Regions from separate parts of the Pseudomonas sp. GT1P32 genome, predicted to be linked through region 2. Evidence: riboswitches for the same ligand, from Rfam matches in the RefSeq annotation. Region 2 holds a riboswitch; the other holds the start of a gene.
What was found. A riboswitch is a leader RNA that binds a small molecule or an ion and turns the genes downstream of it on or off. The one in region 2 is predicted to bind cobalamin.
Positions count from the first base shown of each region.

Region 1: linked by a shared signal. The riboswitch ahead of cobO (cob(I)yrinic acid a,c-diamide adenosyltransferase) and the one ahead of ACYZUC_RS06615 (CbtB domain-containing protein) in region 2 are both predicted to bind cobalamin.

Region 1 covers NZ_CM142704.1:2,544,044-2,551,321, reverse strand. The annotation lists gene ACYZUC_RS11665 (C40 family peptidase) at 8-634, shown strand; gene ACYZUC_RS11660 (C40 family peptidase) at 855-1,391, shown strand; gene ACYZUC_RS11655 (O-methyltransferase) at 1,407-2,060, shown strand; gene ACYZUC_RS11650 (PQQ-dependent sugar dehydrogenase) at 2,187-3,500, opposite strand; gene ACYZUC_RS11645 (hypothetical protein) at 3,569-4,153, opposite strand; cobalamin riboswitch at 4,308-4,542, shown strand; gene cobO (cob(I)yrinic acid a,c-diamide adenosyltransferase) at 4,624-5,235, shown strand; gene ACYZUC_RS11635 (cobyrinate a,c-diamide synthase) at 5,232-6,632, shown strand; gene bluB (5,6-dimethylbenzimidazole synthase) at 6,629-7,278, shown strand, end outside; gene cbiB (adenosylcobinamide-phosphate synthase CbiB) at 7,276-7,278, shown strand, end outside.
Region 2 covers NZ_CM142704.1:1,462,248-1,469,525, reverse strand. The annotation lists gene cobM (precorrin-4 C(11)-methyltransferase) at 148-894, opposite strand; gene ACYZUC_RS06625 (cobalamin biosynthesis protein) at 965-1,390, opposite strand; gene ACYZUC_RS06620 (CbtA family protein) at 1,387-2,091, opposite strand; gene ACYZUC_RS06615 (CbtB domain-containing protein) at 2,103-2,297, opposite strand; cobalamin riboswitch at 2,418-2,645, opposite strand; cobalamin riboswitch at 2,824-3,035, shown strand; gene cobW (cobalamin biosynthesis protein CobW) at 3,132-4,199, shown strand; gene cobN (cobaltochelatase subunit CobN) at 4,203-7,278, shown strand, end outside.

The DNA of each region.
Region 1 (7,278 bases), 1.1 Mb from region 2:
CGTGCCCATGCTAAATCGCTTCGCACCCCTCGTGCCTCTCGCACTCGTCACCCTGTTGTTCGGTTGCGCTGCTCACTCTCCAGTGTCCCAGCAAGAGCAACAACAGCAGGTTAAAAATTCAGTTACCGCGCAATCTTCTTCCGTTCTTTTCCAGGAAGAGCTGGCCACCGATAAAGAACTGGCAGACTTCGCCGACGGCAAGTCCTATCAGCTTCCGGTTCTGGCCGACAGCATCCTCGAGCGTGGCATGTCCCTGATCGGTACCCGTTACCGTTTCGGCGGCACCTCCGAGGCTGGCTTCGATTGCAGCGGCTTCATCGGTTATCTGTTTCGTGAAGAGGCCGGCATGAACCTGCCGCGCTCCACTCGCGAAATGATCAACGTTGACGCGCCACTGGTTTCCCGTAGCGCGCTCAAGCCGGGCGATCTGCTGTTCTTCGCCACCAATGGTCGCCGCGGTCGTGTCAGTCACGCCGGGATCTACCTGGGTGACAACCAGTTCATCCACTCCAGCAGCCGCAAAAGCGGTGGTGTCCGGGTCGATAGTCTGGGCGACAGCTACTGGAGCAAGACCTTCATCGAAGCCAAGCGCGCACTCGCGATGGCCCCGACTGTGGTCACGGCACGCAAGTAATTGTCCAGCCTGTCGCCACATCAGTGGCGGCAACGGCCTCTCTGCAACAGAGTAGGCGGACAGTTTGTAAGGCGAACTTAAAGTCTTACTTGAAGTTTGCCGCGTACCCGCTAGAATCCTGATCTATTATTGATGGCAAACCGCCTGCGTCCTGCGCAGGCGGTTTTCTTTTCTGCCCTTCCGGTGGAAAAAGCCGCAGCCAGATCAGGATGTTCTGCTTATGACGATGTCGGCCCGCCTCGCACTCATGTTCTTCGCAGCGCTGCTTAGTGCTTGCGCCAGCCGCACACCGCCACCTGCGCCGGTGGTTCGCGCACCCATTGTCTTCGGCTCCGCGCAACCCTTTTCGCCTGAGGCGGAAGACGTGTTGTTTCGCGCCTTGGGCCTCGTGGGCACGCCTTATCGTTGGGGCGGCAATACGCCAGATTCCGGGTTCGATTGCAGTGGCCTGATCGGTTATGTCTACCGTGACGTGACGGGCATTTCCCTGCCGCGCACCACGCGCGAGATGATCAGCATGCAGGCAGCCAATGTCGGCAAGGAAGGCTTGCAAACCGGCGACCTGGTTTTCTTCGCCACCAATGGCGGCTCCCAGGTCAGTCATGCCGGGATCTACGTTGGCGAAGGCCGTTTCGTCCATGCGCCAGCCACTGGCGGCACGGTGAAGCTCGACAGCTTGTCCAAGGCGTATTGGCAGAAAGCTTACCTGAGCGCCAAGCGTGTTCTGCAACCCGAGCATTTGGCGCGTAACCCCTAGTTCGCAGAGGTCGTCATGACCGCCCGCACACTCAATCTCGACGATTCCCTGTATCAATACCTGCTCGACGTTTCCCTTAGGGAAACGCCGCCGCTCAAGCGTTTGCGCGATGAAACCCAGGCGCTGCCGATGGCGCGCTGGCAGGTGGCGCCGGAGCAGGGGCAGTTCCTCGCATTGCTGGTAAAACTCACCGGCGCGAGGCGCTTGCTGGAAGTCGGCACCTTCACCGGTTACAGCGCGTTGTGCATGGCGGCGGCATTGCCGGATGACGGTTCGCTGATTTGCTGTGATATCCCCGGCGACTACAACGCCACGGCGCTCCGTTACTGGAAGGACGCGGGCGTTGCCGAACGAATTGACCTGCGCCTGGCGCCCGCGCTGGAAACCCTGGCTGGGCTGGATCAACCCGGGCAATTCGATTTTATTTTCATTGATGCCGACAAGGCCAACTATCCGGCCTACCTGGAGCACGCGTTGCGTCTGCTGCGCGTCGGTGGTCTGGCGGTGTTCGATAACACCCTGTGGAGTGGGCGGGTGCTGGAGCCGAATCCCGAAAGCGCAGACACCCGCGCTATTCAGGCGCTCAATCGCGCCTTGAAGGATGACTCGCGTGTGGATCTGTCGCTGTTGCCGCTGGGCGATGGATTGACCCTCTGCCGCAAGCGATAAACCCTGACACCAATCAACTGTGGGAGCGGGCTTGCTCGCGAAAGCGGTGTGTCAGTCAAATTTAAATCGAATGACACACCGCTTTCGCGAGCAAGCCCGCTCCCACATTGGTTATGTGTATGCCGGTTACTTAACTGCCGACACCCGCCACACCTTATTCCCCACATCATCCGCCACCAGCAAATCCCCCTGCTGATCAATCACCACACCCACCGGCCGGCCCATGGCTTTTTCCTCGTCATTGAGGAAGCCCGTGAGCACGTCAATCGGTTTACCGTTCGGTTTGCCAGCATTGAACGGCACAAAAATCACTTTGTAACCACTGTGCGGCTTGCGGTTCCATGAACCATGCTGGCCAATGAACGCGCCTTCCTTGAATTGCGCTGGCAGTCTGTTGCCTTCAGCGAACGTCAGGCCCAGTGAGGCGGTATGCGGGCCGACCGCGTAGTCCGGAGCAATGGCCTTGGCCACCAGGTCCGGGTTTTGTGGCTCGACGCGAATGTCGATGTGCTGGCCGTAATAGCTGTAAGGCCAGCCGTAGAACCCGCCGTCCTTCACCGAAGTGATGTAGTCCGGCACCAGGTCGCTGCCGATTTCATCCCGCTCGTTGACGGCTGTCCAGAGCGCGCCACTGTGCGGCTCCCAGGCCAAACCATTTGGATTGCGAATCCCCGAGGCGAAAATCCGATGGTTGCCGGTGGCGCGATCCACTTCCCAGATTGCCGCGCGACCTTCTTCCTGATCCATGCCGTTTTCGGCGACGTTGCTATTGGAGCCCACCGTGACGTACAGCTTGCTGCCGTCTTTGCTGGCGATGACGTTTTTCGTCCAGTGGTGATTCAGCGTGCCACCCGGCAGATCAACCACTTTGATCGGCGGCGACTTGATGGCCGTGGCGCCGTCCTCGTAGTGAAATCGCAGCAAGCGGTCCGTGTCGGCGACATACAGGTCATTACCGACCAGCGTCATGCCGAAGGGCGAATTGAGGTTTTCCAGAAACACTGTGCGGGTTTCGGCGATGCCGTCGTGGTCCTTGTCTCGCAGCAACGTGATGCGGTTCGGGCTCGGGACGCCGGCACCAGCGCGCCCCATGACTTTCTTCATGACCCAGCCTCTAACGCCTTTGCCATCATCGGGTTTGGGCGGCGCATTGGTTTCGGCGACGAGCACGTCGCCATTCGGCAGCACGTACAACCAACGCGGGTGATCGAGGTTTTCAGCAAATGCCGCCACTTGCGTTCCCGCTGCCGCTGTGGGTTTTGCGCCGTTCGGCCAGCCGATTGCCGGGGCGATGTTCACTGTCGGGATCAGGGTCTTGTTCGGTTCTGGCAGTCGAGGGGACGGGCCGGTGCCGTCGGAGACTTTCAGGGTGGAGGTCTCGCCGCAGGCGGCGAGCCCTCCTGTGAGGGCGATGACGAGAACGAGCCGGGGCTTGTGCATGCTGATCTTCCCTATAAATGCAGTGACCTGATCAATAGAGAAGTGCAAACCCGCGATGGTTCAACCGGTCAGCCGCTTGCTTCCTTGAACAGTACGGCGATGCCGGGATGATAGTTGCCCGCTTCGTTGCGCAACTTGCGGTAGGCGTAGGGGAAATACCAGGCGACCGCGCAGGTGTGTTCCTTTTGCAGGTCGTCGACCATGTCCTGGAGTTCTTCCGGCGTGGCGCCGTGCTGGGCCTTTTGTGGAGCGACGAACAGGCAGCCGAGTTTGAGGTCGCTGGCGTAGCTGATGCGCTTGGCGTCGCTGGTGATATCGGCCAGGGCCTGGGTCAGGTTCAAGCTGTTGACCCGTGGCCAGCGTTGCGTGGCTTGAAGGTAGGCGCGCTCCTCACTGGAGGCGATGAACAGGTCGGCGCGGGCGTTGCGTTCGCCTTCCTCGTTTTGTTTGCGGGTGGGTGTGTTCTGCAGCGTGACCATTTCCGCCATCCACGCGGCAGCCGAGAGCAAGCCGAGGTTGGCTTTTTCGTCGTACCAGTAAGGCGTGTCGTTATCGCCGCGCACCGCGTTGTAGCGGTCGATACAGTCAAACCAGCGCTCCAGCACCGGGCGCAGGAATTCCAGCTTCGGATTGCTGATGGTCATGCCTTGCATGTGGCTCACCCTTGTTATTGTGTTGTCAGGTTGTGGCGCTTTGATATCACTGCTAGGAGTGTGGCACAAGATTGGCGTCATTTTATTGATCGACGGCAGTTATTCGCCCGACGGTCTCCCGGCTTTAATTGACGCTCCACCCCCAACCCTCTAACCTTCGCGGCTTGTTTCAGGTGCTCTGTGGCGTCGGTCGACAGAGTGAAACAGGGAAGCCGGTGAGTGCGCTCGTTCAACCCATGAACAACCACGATCCCGGCGCTGCCCCCGCAACGGTAAATGAGTGAAGGCTGCGCCTTGAGCCACTGTGTCGAATGTCGATATGGGAAGGCGCGCAGTCAGGCGAAACGCCGCTCATGAGCCCGGAGACCGGCCTGATCCATTCAGCGGCATCACGGTGGGCGATGCCAGGCTTCTTGCCGTCTATTCTTGTGCCTGCCCGCCGTTATCCAGCCTCAACGGAGAGCTCCCCCATGACTGATACTCCCGATCGTGACGAACGCCATCTGGCGCGCATGCTGCGCAAAAAAGCCGTGATCGACGAACGCATCGCCAATTCCCCGAATGAATGCGGCCTGCTGCTGGTGCTGACCGGCAACGGCAAGGGCAAAAGCAGCTCGGCCTTCGGCATGCTCGCCCGCTCGATGGGCCACGGCATGCAGTGCGGCGTGGTGCAGTTCATCAAGGGGCGCAGCAGCACGGGCGAAGAGTTGTTCTTCCGCCGCTTCCCGGAGCAGGTGCGTTTTCATGTGATGGGCGAGGGCTTTACCTGGGAAACCCAGGACCGCCAGCGTGACATCGCCGCCGCCGAAGCCGCGTGGGAAGTGTCCCGCGAACTGTTGCGCGATCCGTCGATCGGCCTGGTGGTGCTCGATGAACTGAACATCGCCCTCAAGCACGGCTACCTCGACCTCGATCAGGTGCTCAGCGACTTGCAGGCGCGTCCGCCGATGCAACACGTGGTCGTCACGGGTCGCGGCGCCAAGCCGGAAATGATCGAACTGGCCGACACCGTCACTGAAATGGGCGTCATCAAGCACGCCTTCCAGGCCGGGATCAAAGCGCAAAAAGGCGTCGAGCTGTGAATCAACCACGTCATTGCCCGGCGGTCTTGATTGCCGCGCCGGCCTCCGGTCAGGGCAAGACCACCGTCACCGCCGCGCTGGCCCGTTTGCATCGCAATCAGGGACGCAAGGTGCGCGTGTTCAAATGCGGCCCGGACTTTCTCGACCCGATGATTCTCGAACGTGCCAGCGGTGCGCCGGTGTATCAACTGGACATGTGGATGGTCGGCGAGGAGGAAAGTCGTCGATTGTTGTGGGAAGCCGCCGGTGAAGCGGATCTGATCCTGATCGAAGGTGTCATGGGCCTGTTCGACGGCACGCCGTCCAGCGCCGATCTGGCGCGGCACTTCGGTGTGCCGGTGCTCGGGGTGATCGACGGCACGGCGATGGCGCAGACCTTTGGTGCGCTGGCGTTGGGGCTGGCGAAGTATCAGCCGGACTTGCCGTTCGCCGGCGTGCTGGCAAACCGCGTGGGCACCTTGCGCCATGCGCAATTGCTTGAAGGCAGCCTCACGGAAGGCTTGCGTTGGTACGGCGCGTTGTCCCGGGAAACCGGGATCGAGCTGCCGAGCCGGCATCTTGGTCTGGTGCAAGCCAGCGAGCTGAACGACCTCGACCTGCGCCTCGATGCTGCGGCCGAATCGCTGGCCAACAGCTGCGACGTTACGCTGCCGCCGCCTGTGGAATTCGCCGCTCCAGAAGTGAATGCCGCCGAGCCGTTGCTGGCCGGTGTCCGAATCGCCGTGGCCCGTGATGAGGCGTTCGCTTTCACCTACGGCGCGAGCCTGGATTTGCTCCGGGCCATGGGCGCCGAATTGTCATTCTTCTCGCCGATCCGCGACACGCAATTGCCGGAGGCTGACAGTCTCTATCTGCCGGGCGGCTACCCGGAATTGCACCATGTGGCGCTGTCTCGGAATACTCAAATGCTCAACGCCATCCGCGCTCATCACGCGGCGGGTAAGCCGTTGCTGGCCGAGTGTGGCGGCATGTTGTATTTGCTCGATTCGTTGACCGATGTCGAAGGCACGCGGGCGGAGCTGGTTGGTTTGCTGACCGGTGATGCAGTGATGCAGAAACGATTGGCGGCGCTGGCGTTGCAGGCGGTTGACTTGCCGGAAGGTTCGCTGCGCGGGCACACCTATCACCATTCGTTGACCAGCACCGAGCTGGAGCCGATTGCTCGCGGCCTGAGCCCGAATGGCGGACGCGGGGCGGAGGCGGTTTATCGTGAGGGGCGGATGACCGCTTCTTACGTGCATTTTTATTTTCCGTCGAATCCGACTGCGATTGCCGCGTTGTTTGCGCCTGACCTTCAGACCGCCTTCGCGAGCAGGCTCACTCCTACAGTTGACCGTGTATTACCTGAAGAAATGCAAATCCCTGTGGGAGCGAGCCTGCTCGCGAAGAGGCCATGACCGACAACGCATTCAGTCAGGCCGAACGGGAAGCGGTTTATCGCGCGATAGCCGAACGCCGCGACATGCGCCACTTCAGCGGCGGCACCGTCGAGCCTGAGTTGCTCCGGCGTCTGCTCGACGCCGCGCACCATGCGCCAAGCGTCGGCTTGATGCAGCCCTGGCGGTTCATCCGCATCAGTGACCGGGCCCTGCGCAGCAAGATTCAGTTGCTGGTGGAAGAGGAACGCATGCGCACCGCCGAAGCCCTCGGCGAGCGCACCGACGAATTCATGAAGCTGAAAGTCGAAGGCATCAACGACTGCGCCGAGGTGCTGGTCGCTGCGCTGATGGACGATCGCGAGCGGCACATCTTTGGCCGTCGCACCTTGCCGGAAATGGACATGGCGTCGTTGTCCTGCGCGATCCAAAACCTGTGGCTGGCGTCCCGTGCCGAAGGACTCGGCATGGGCTGGGTCTCTTTGTTCGAGCCGCAAGCCCTGGCCGACCTGCTGGGCTTGCCCGCCGGGGCCAAGCCTTTGGCTGTTCTTTGCCTGGGCCCGGTCAAGGAATTCTATCCGGCGCCGATGCTGGTACTCGAAGGCTGGGCGCAAGCGCGCCCGCTCAGTGAAATGCTGTACGAAAATTATTGGGGAGTGAGTCAATG
Region 2 (7,278 bases):
GACATGAAAAACGGCGCCCCGTGAGCGCCGTTTTTTTATGCGTTAGATTCGTTGGCCCTTTCGCGAGCAAGCCCGCTCCCACATTGGACCGCGTTCTCATGTTGAACTCGGTCCAATGTGGGAGCGGGCTTGCTCGCGAAGAGGCCGCTATGGCCGATACAAATGCGCATGTCCGGCGCGATACAGCGATGACTCACTGAACTGATCACTGCCCAACACCCGACCCACCAGAATCAACGCCGTGCGCCGAAACCCCTTCGCCTCAACCTTCCCGGCAATGTCCGCAATCGTCCCCACCACCCAATCCTGATCCGGCCAGGTCGCCCGATGAATCACCGCGATCGGGCAGTCCGCGCCGTAATGCGGCAGCAATTCAGCCAGGATCTTCTCCAGGTGATTCACCCCCAAATGAATGGCCATGGTCGCCCCATGCTGCGCCAGGCTGCCCAGCTCTTCACCGGCCGGCATCGCGGTCTTGTCGGCGTAGCGAGTCAGGATCACGCTTTGTGACACGTCCGGCAACGTCAGCTCCGCGCCCAACAGCGCCGCACACGCCGCCGTCGCGGTAACACCGGGAATGATTTCAAACGCAATATCGAGTTCGCGCAGGTAACGAATCTGCTCGCCAATCGCGCCATAAAGACTCGGATCGCCGGAATGCACCCGCGCCACATCCTGGCCGTTGGCATGGGCGATTTTGATCAGCTCGATGATCTGTTCCAGGTGCAGTTCGGCGCTGTTGACCACCTGTTCGGCGTTGTGGCCTTCCAGTACGGCGGCGGGCACCAGTGAGCCGGCGTAGATGATCACCGGGCAGCTGCGAATCAGCCGCTGGCCTTTGACGGTGATCAGTTCCGGGTCGCCGGGACCTGCGCCAATGAAATAGACGGTCATCGTCGTTTCCTGTCAAAAAAGGGGCTGGGCAAGGCTTCAGATGAAGATTGCTCATGATCGAAGGCGAGGATTATCGGGGATTTTGCGCAGCGCAGGCCAATGCCAGGGTCGCCTGGGCATATTTTTGTCGGGAAATCAGCAGTTTTGCCGGCGCCTGGGCCAGTTGTTCGGCAAGGGCGAGGGCGGCGCTTTCTGCTACGCCGTAGCAGCCGGTGCGCTCAAAAGCGATGTCCGAATGGTGGCTGAGTCGCGGTTTGTAATCTTTCAGTTGTTCACTGCTGAAGTACTTCAACGGCAGTTCGAGTTGTTTGGCAAGCTCGATCAGGCCCGGTTCGTCGCGCTTCAGGTCGATGCTGGCCAACGCCGTGATCTGCTGAAGTCCGATTTGATGCGCCTGTAACGCCTGATCGAGTAACGCCCGAAGCGTGCTGACGGGGCAGCCGCGCTGGCAGCCCAGGCCGACCACTAACGTCGGCGCTGTGCTGGTGTCGGTCATGCGTGGTATTGACCATCGCTTTTGCGGCGGAACAACCAGGCGCTGATCAGGCCCAGGGCCAGCCAGAATCCGAGGTTGGTCAGCTGCGAAGCGATTTTGAATTGCGCTTCCAGGGCTTCCGGCGCGAGCATCGAGTGCACTTCCGGTTGTGGTGCGCCGATCACGTGAGGGACGGCGAGAATCGCCACGCCCAGGATCTTCATCAGCCAATGACGGCTGAAAGCGATCAGCGCGATGCCGACGGCGGTGGACGCTGCCGTGCCGATCCACCAGATTTGCCGTTGTGCCAGGTCAGCTGCTGCCGTGCCCGGCAGTTCCGGCGGCAGGCCGAGGGTCGGTGCCAGCACGAAAGTGGCGTAACCGGCCAGGCCCCAGAGCAGACCCTGCGAGGTTTTGGTCGGCGAGCGCAGCGTGTAGAGGCCCGCGAGCATCAGGGCGAAACCGACAGCCACCACCAGGTTGCCGCCAGTCGTCGACAGCACGCGCTGCCAGCCGTCTTCCGGCTCCCAGGCTTCGGCATCGTGGGTGTGAGCGGCGGCACCGGCGGCGTGTTCATGAACTTCAACAACGGCCGGCTCGGATTTTTCGTAAGTCTCGGCCTGCAGAATCAGCGGAGCGACCCAGAAGCTTTGCAGCAGGGTCAGCAACAGAGCGGCCAGCAGCCCTGTGAAACCTGCGGTTTGCGCAATACGCTTGATCATGTCGGCAGGTCTCAATGGCACGGGAAGGCGGAGCTGTGACGGGTATCGTGCGCAGCGTTGTGCACCGCTTCGATGTGCGAGAAACCGGCGAAATACACCAGGCACGCGCCAAGGATCGATGCGCAGACGGCAGCGGTCAGGCGTTGAGCCAGGGTGGTCGTGGTGGTGCTGGCGGATGTGTGGCCGGTGCTGCTGATGATCGACATGGCGCTTCCCTCTGGTCTGTCAGCGGGTGGATAGAGCGCATGGAAGACCCCTGCGAATCGGGCTCGCAGAGATTCAAACAGCGCCCGCCCGCCGCGGGTTTGTTATTCAGTGAACGTAATCGTCACTTTGTGTTGCGGGCCGGTCTCCGGGCTCACGAGGGGTTTTGGCGTCAGCCGAAACCTGCAAGCGTCACCTTCCCATGCCGAACTGCTGGCACAGTGGATCTGACGCTTCGCTCGCTTACCGTTGCGGGGGCAGCACCGGACTGACATGGCTTTGAGTAAAGCACATGAATCACCGGTTTCCCGTTTCACCCTGTGAAGGGCACCCGTAACTAGGTGTGTAGGAGAGCATGGGCGGGGGTTGGGCGTCAATTGGCAAGGGTTCTCAACTTGGAACCGAGTCGCTCCCTTCGCGGGCAAGCCTCGCTCCTACAGGAAACACCGCCAACCTGTAGGAGCGAGGCTTGCCCGCGAAGGCGTCCTGGTGGACGCCACAAGACATTGACCCGCCCCCACACCATGCGTAGCCTTGCGCATTCGAGGTTCTTCGGCGTTTGCCGGAGCTAAGAAGGGAACGCGGTCGATGCCGCGGCTGCCCCCGCAACTGTGAACGGTGATGTTCGCTGCCACGCCACTGCAAACCTGTCCAACGGGTTCGCGGGAAGGCGCAGCCAACGCCAGTCTCGCGACAGGCACACCGTCAGCCAGGAGACCTGCCTCGACACGAATTCTCACTACAACCGGGCGGGGTGATCCGGTGGCGAACTCTTCCGCGCGCCTGTCGCTGCGGTCGTCGTCCCGTATGCCCGCCACCTTGCCAAAGGGCATCCGATGAAAACACTGGCCAAACTTCCCGTCACCATCGTTACCGGCTTCCTCGGCTCGGGCAAAACCACCTTGCTGCGGCACATGCTCGATAACGCGCAGGGCCGTCGCATCGCGGTGATCGTCAACGAGTTCGGCGAGCTGGGCATCGACGGCGAAATCCTCAAGCAGTGCTCCATCGGTTGCACCGAAGAAGAAGCCAACGGCCGCGTCTACGAACTGGCCAACGGCTGCCTGTGCTGCACCGTCCAGGAAGAATTCTTCCCGGTGATGCGCGAACTGGTCGCCCGTCGCGGCGACCTCGATCACATCCTGATCGAAACTTCGGGTCTGGCCCTGCCAAAACCTTTGGTCCAGGCCTTCCAGTGGCCGGAAATCCGCAGCGCCTGCACGGTTGACGCGGTGATCACCGTGGTCGACAGCCCGGCCGTGGCGGCCGGCACGTTCGCCGCGTTCCCGGACCAAGTGGATGCCCAGCGCAAACTTGACCCGAACCTGGATCACGAATCGCCGCTGCACGAGCTGTTCGCCGACCAACTGGCCAGCGCCGACCTGGTGATTCTCAACAAGGCCGACCTGATCAGCGCCGAAGACCTGGCCCGCGTACGCCTGGAAGTCGCCGAAGAACTGCCGCCCGCCGTCAAAGTCATCGAAGCCAGCAGCGGTCGCCTGCCACTGGATGTGCTGATCGGCCTCGGCGCCGGCTCCGAAGAACACATCGACAGCCGTCATAGCCACCACGATCATCACCACGACGGCGATGACCATGACGACCACGATCACGACGCGTTCGACTCCATTTCCATCGAACTGCCACAGGCCGACGAAAGCCTGCTGATGGACGCGCTGACGCAACTGGTGGTCAAGCACGGCATCCTGCGGGTCAAGGGTTTCGCGGCGATCCCGAACAAGCCGATGCGCCTGTTGATCCAGGGCGTGGGCACGCGCTTCGACAAGCATTTCGACCGTCAGTGGGGCGTCGACGAAGCGCGCACCACGCGTCTGGTGCTGATCGGCCAGGCGCTCGACGCCGCGCAACTCGAAGCGCAACTGCGCGCCGCGCTCAGCGTTTAACCCATGCACCTGCTCAGGACCCAGCCCGGCGGTTTCGTCTCGGATGACAACATTGCCGACCTTGGACAAACCCCTGCCGAGCTGGTGATCCTGTGCAGCGGCGATTCCAGCCTCGCGCTGCTCGCCGAAGCCGCGCAACAGTTGCCGGACGATTACCCGAGCGTGCGTCTGGCCAACCCGATGCAGGTGCAGAACCACGCCTCGGTCGATTTGTATGTCGACGAAGTGCTGCGCCACGCCAAGGTGATTCTGATCTCGCTGCACGGCGGCATTGCGTATTGGCGCTACGGCGTCGAGCGGTTGGTCGAGCTCTCACAGCGCGGCGTGCAGCTGATTCTGGTGCCCGGCGATGATCGCCCCGACCCGGAACTCAGCGACCTGAGCACGGTGGTTGCCGAAGACCGCGACCGGCTTTGGCATTACTTGCGTCAGGGCGGCATGGCCAACGCGCTCGATCTGTTTCGCTGCCTCGCCACTCGTTGGCTGGAGCGCGACTACAAGTGGGCCGAACCGCAAACCCTGCCACGCACAGCGATTTACCACCCACAAAAAAGCCCCGTCGAACTGAAAGACTGGCAAGCCGACTGGCAGGCCGATCAACCGGTGGCGGCGGTGCTGTTTTACCGCTCGCATTTGCAGGCGGCGAACACCGCGTTCATTGATGTTTTCTGCCAGCGTTTGCAAGCGGCGGGGTTGAATCCCTTGCCGATTGCCGTGGCCAGTCTCAAAGAACCCGGCTGCCTCTTGGTGGTCGAGGACTGGCTGGATGAAGTCGAAGCCTCGGTGATTCTCAACACCACCGGTTTCGCCCAATCCAGCCCCGAAGCGCCGCACTTGCGACCGTTTCGACGCAACATCCCGGTGATCCAGGCCATCTGCGCCCAGGACAACGAACCCGGTTGGCGTGCCAGCGAACAAGGCCTCGGCCCGCGGGATCTGGCGATGCACATCGCGCTGCCGGAGCTGGACGGGCGGATCATCAGTCGCCCGATCAGCTTCAAGGACCTGGCGTGGCGCAGCGAGCGCAGTCAGTCCGACGTGGTGTGCTACCGACCACAACCGGAACGCATGGACTTTGTGGCCGAACTGGCGCGGCGCTGGATCGAACTGGCGCGGGTGCCAAACAGCGAGAAACGCATCGCCCTGATCCTCGCCAACTACCCGACCCGCGACGGGCGCATCGGCAACGGCGTGGGCCTCGACACACCCGCCGCTGCACTGAATATTCTGCGTGCGCTGCATCAAGAAGGTTACCCGCTGCCGGCCGAACTGCCGGGCAGCGGCACCGAACTGATCCAGCAATTGCTCGGCGGCGTCAGCAATGACCTCGACACCCTCGATCAGCGCCCGTGCCAGCAAAGCCTCGCGCTGGATGATTACAACCTGATGTTCAACGCCTTGCCCGAGGCTAATCGCCAGGCAGTGCTGGAACGTTGGGGCACCGCGCAAAACGATCCGATGTTCCGTGACGGGCGAATGATGATCGCCGGCCTGCGTTTCGGCCTGACCTTCGTCGGCATTCAACCGGCGCGCGGTTATCAGGTGGACCCGAGCGCGGTCTATCACGACCCGGACCTGGTGCCGCCTCATGGTTATCTGGCCTTCTATTTCTGGTTGCGCAACACCTACGGCGCCCACGGCGTGATCCACGTCGGCAAGCATGGCAACCTCGAATGGCTGCCGGGCAAAGGCGTCGGACTGTCCGAGCATTGCTGGCCGGACGCATTGCTCGGGCCACTGCCGAACATCTATCCGTTCATCGTCAACGATCCGGGCGAGGGCGCCCAGGCCAAGCGCCGCACGCAAGCGGTGATCATCGATCACCTGATGCCACCGCTGACCCGCGCCGAAACCTACGGCCCGCTACGAAACCTCGAACTGCTCGCCGACGAGTATTACGAAGCGCAATTGCTTGACCCACGCCGCGCCCGTGAGTTGCAGCGCGACATTCTGCAATTGGTGCGCGACACGCACATCGACCGTGAACTGCAACTGGACGAGAAGCTCGACAGCGACGCCGATGCAGCGATCTGGCTGCCGCGTCTGGACACGTATTTGTGCGATCTGAAGGAGTCGCAGATCCGCGATGGCTTGCACATCTTTGGCGAATCGCCGACCGGGCGTCTGCGCATCGACACCTTGTTGGCTTTGTTGCGGATTCCACGCGGCGATGGCCGTGGTGCGCAGTCGAGTCTGCTGCGGGCGTTGGCCAAGGCGTTTGGGTTGGGCTTTGATCCGCTGGATTGCGCGTTGGCCGAGCCTTGGATCGGGCCACGACCGGATGCCCTGCAATCTGTCAGTGACGAAGCCTGGCGAACAGCCGGCGATACTCGCGAACGCCTCGAACTGTTCGCCGCTCAACTGATTTCCGAAATTTTGAATACCAACCCCGATCCCTGTGGGAGTGAGCCTGCTCGCGATAGCGGAATGTCAGTCGACATTGATTTGCCTGACACACCGCATTCGCGAGCAGGCTCGCTCCTACAGGGGGCGGATTGGTCTGATGTGAGCGCCATCCTCGACAACCTGCGCGAAGTGGTTGCGCCAAGGCTCGACGCCTGCGGCCCGGCGGAAATGCGCGGCCTGCTCGACGCCCTCAGCGGTCGTTTCGTCCCCGCAGGCCCCAGCGGCGCGCCGAGTCGCGGGCGTCTGGACGTGCTGCCGACAGGACGCAATTTCTATTCGGTGGACGTGCGCAACCTGCCGACCACCACCGCGTGGCGCATCGGTTTCCAGTCGGCGAACCTGATTCTCGAGCGGCACTTGCAGGACCACGGCGATCACCTGCGTCAGCTCGGCCTGTCGGTCTGGGGCACCGCGACCATGCGCACCGGCGGCGACGACATCGCGCAAGCCATGGCGCTGATGGGTGTGCGCCCGGTCTGGGCGACGGGCAGTCAGCGGGTCGATGACTTCGAAATTCTGCCGCTGAGCCTGCTCGACCGCCCACGCGTGGACGTGACCTTGCGCGTGTCCGGGTTCTTCCGTGATGCCTTTGCCAATCTTATTCGCCTGTTCGATGCAGCGGTGCGGGCAGTCGCTGCGCTGGATGAACCGGACGACCTCAATCCATTGGCGG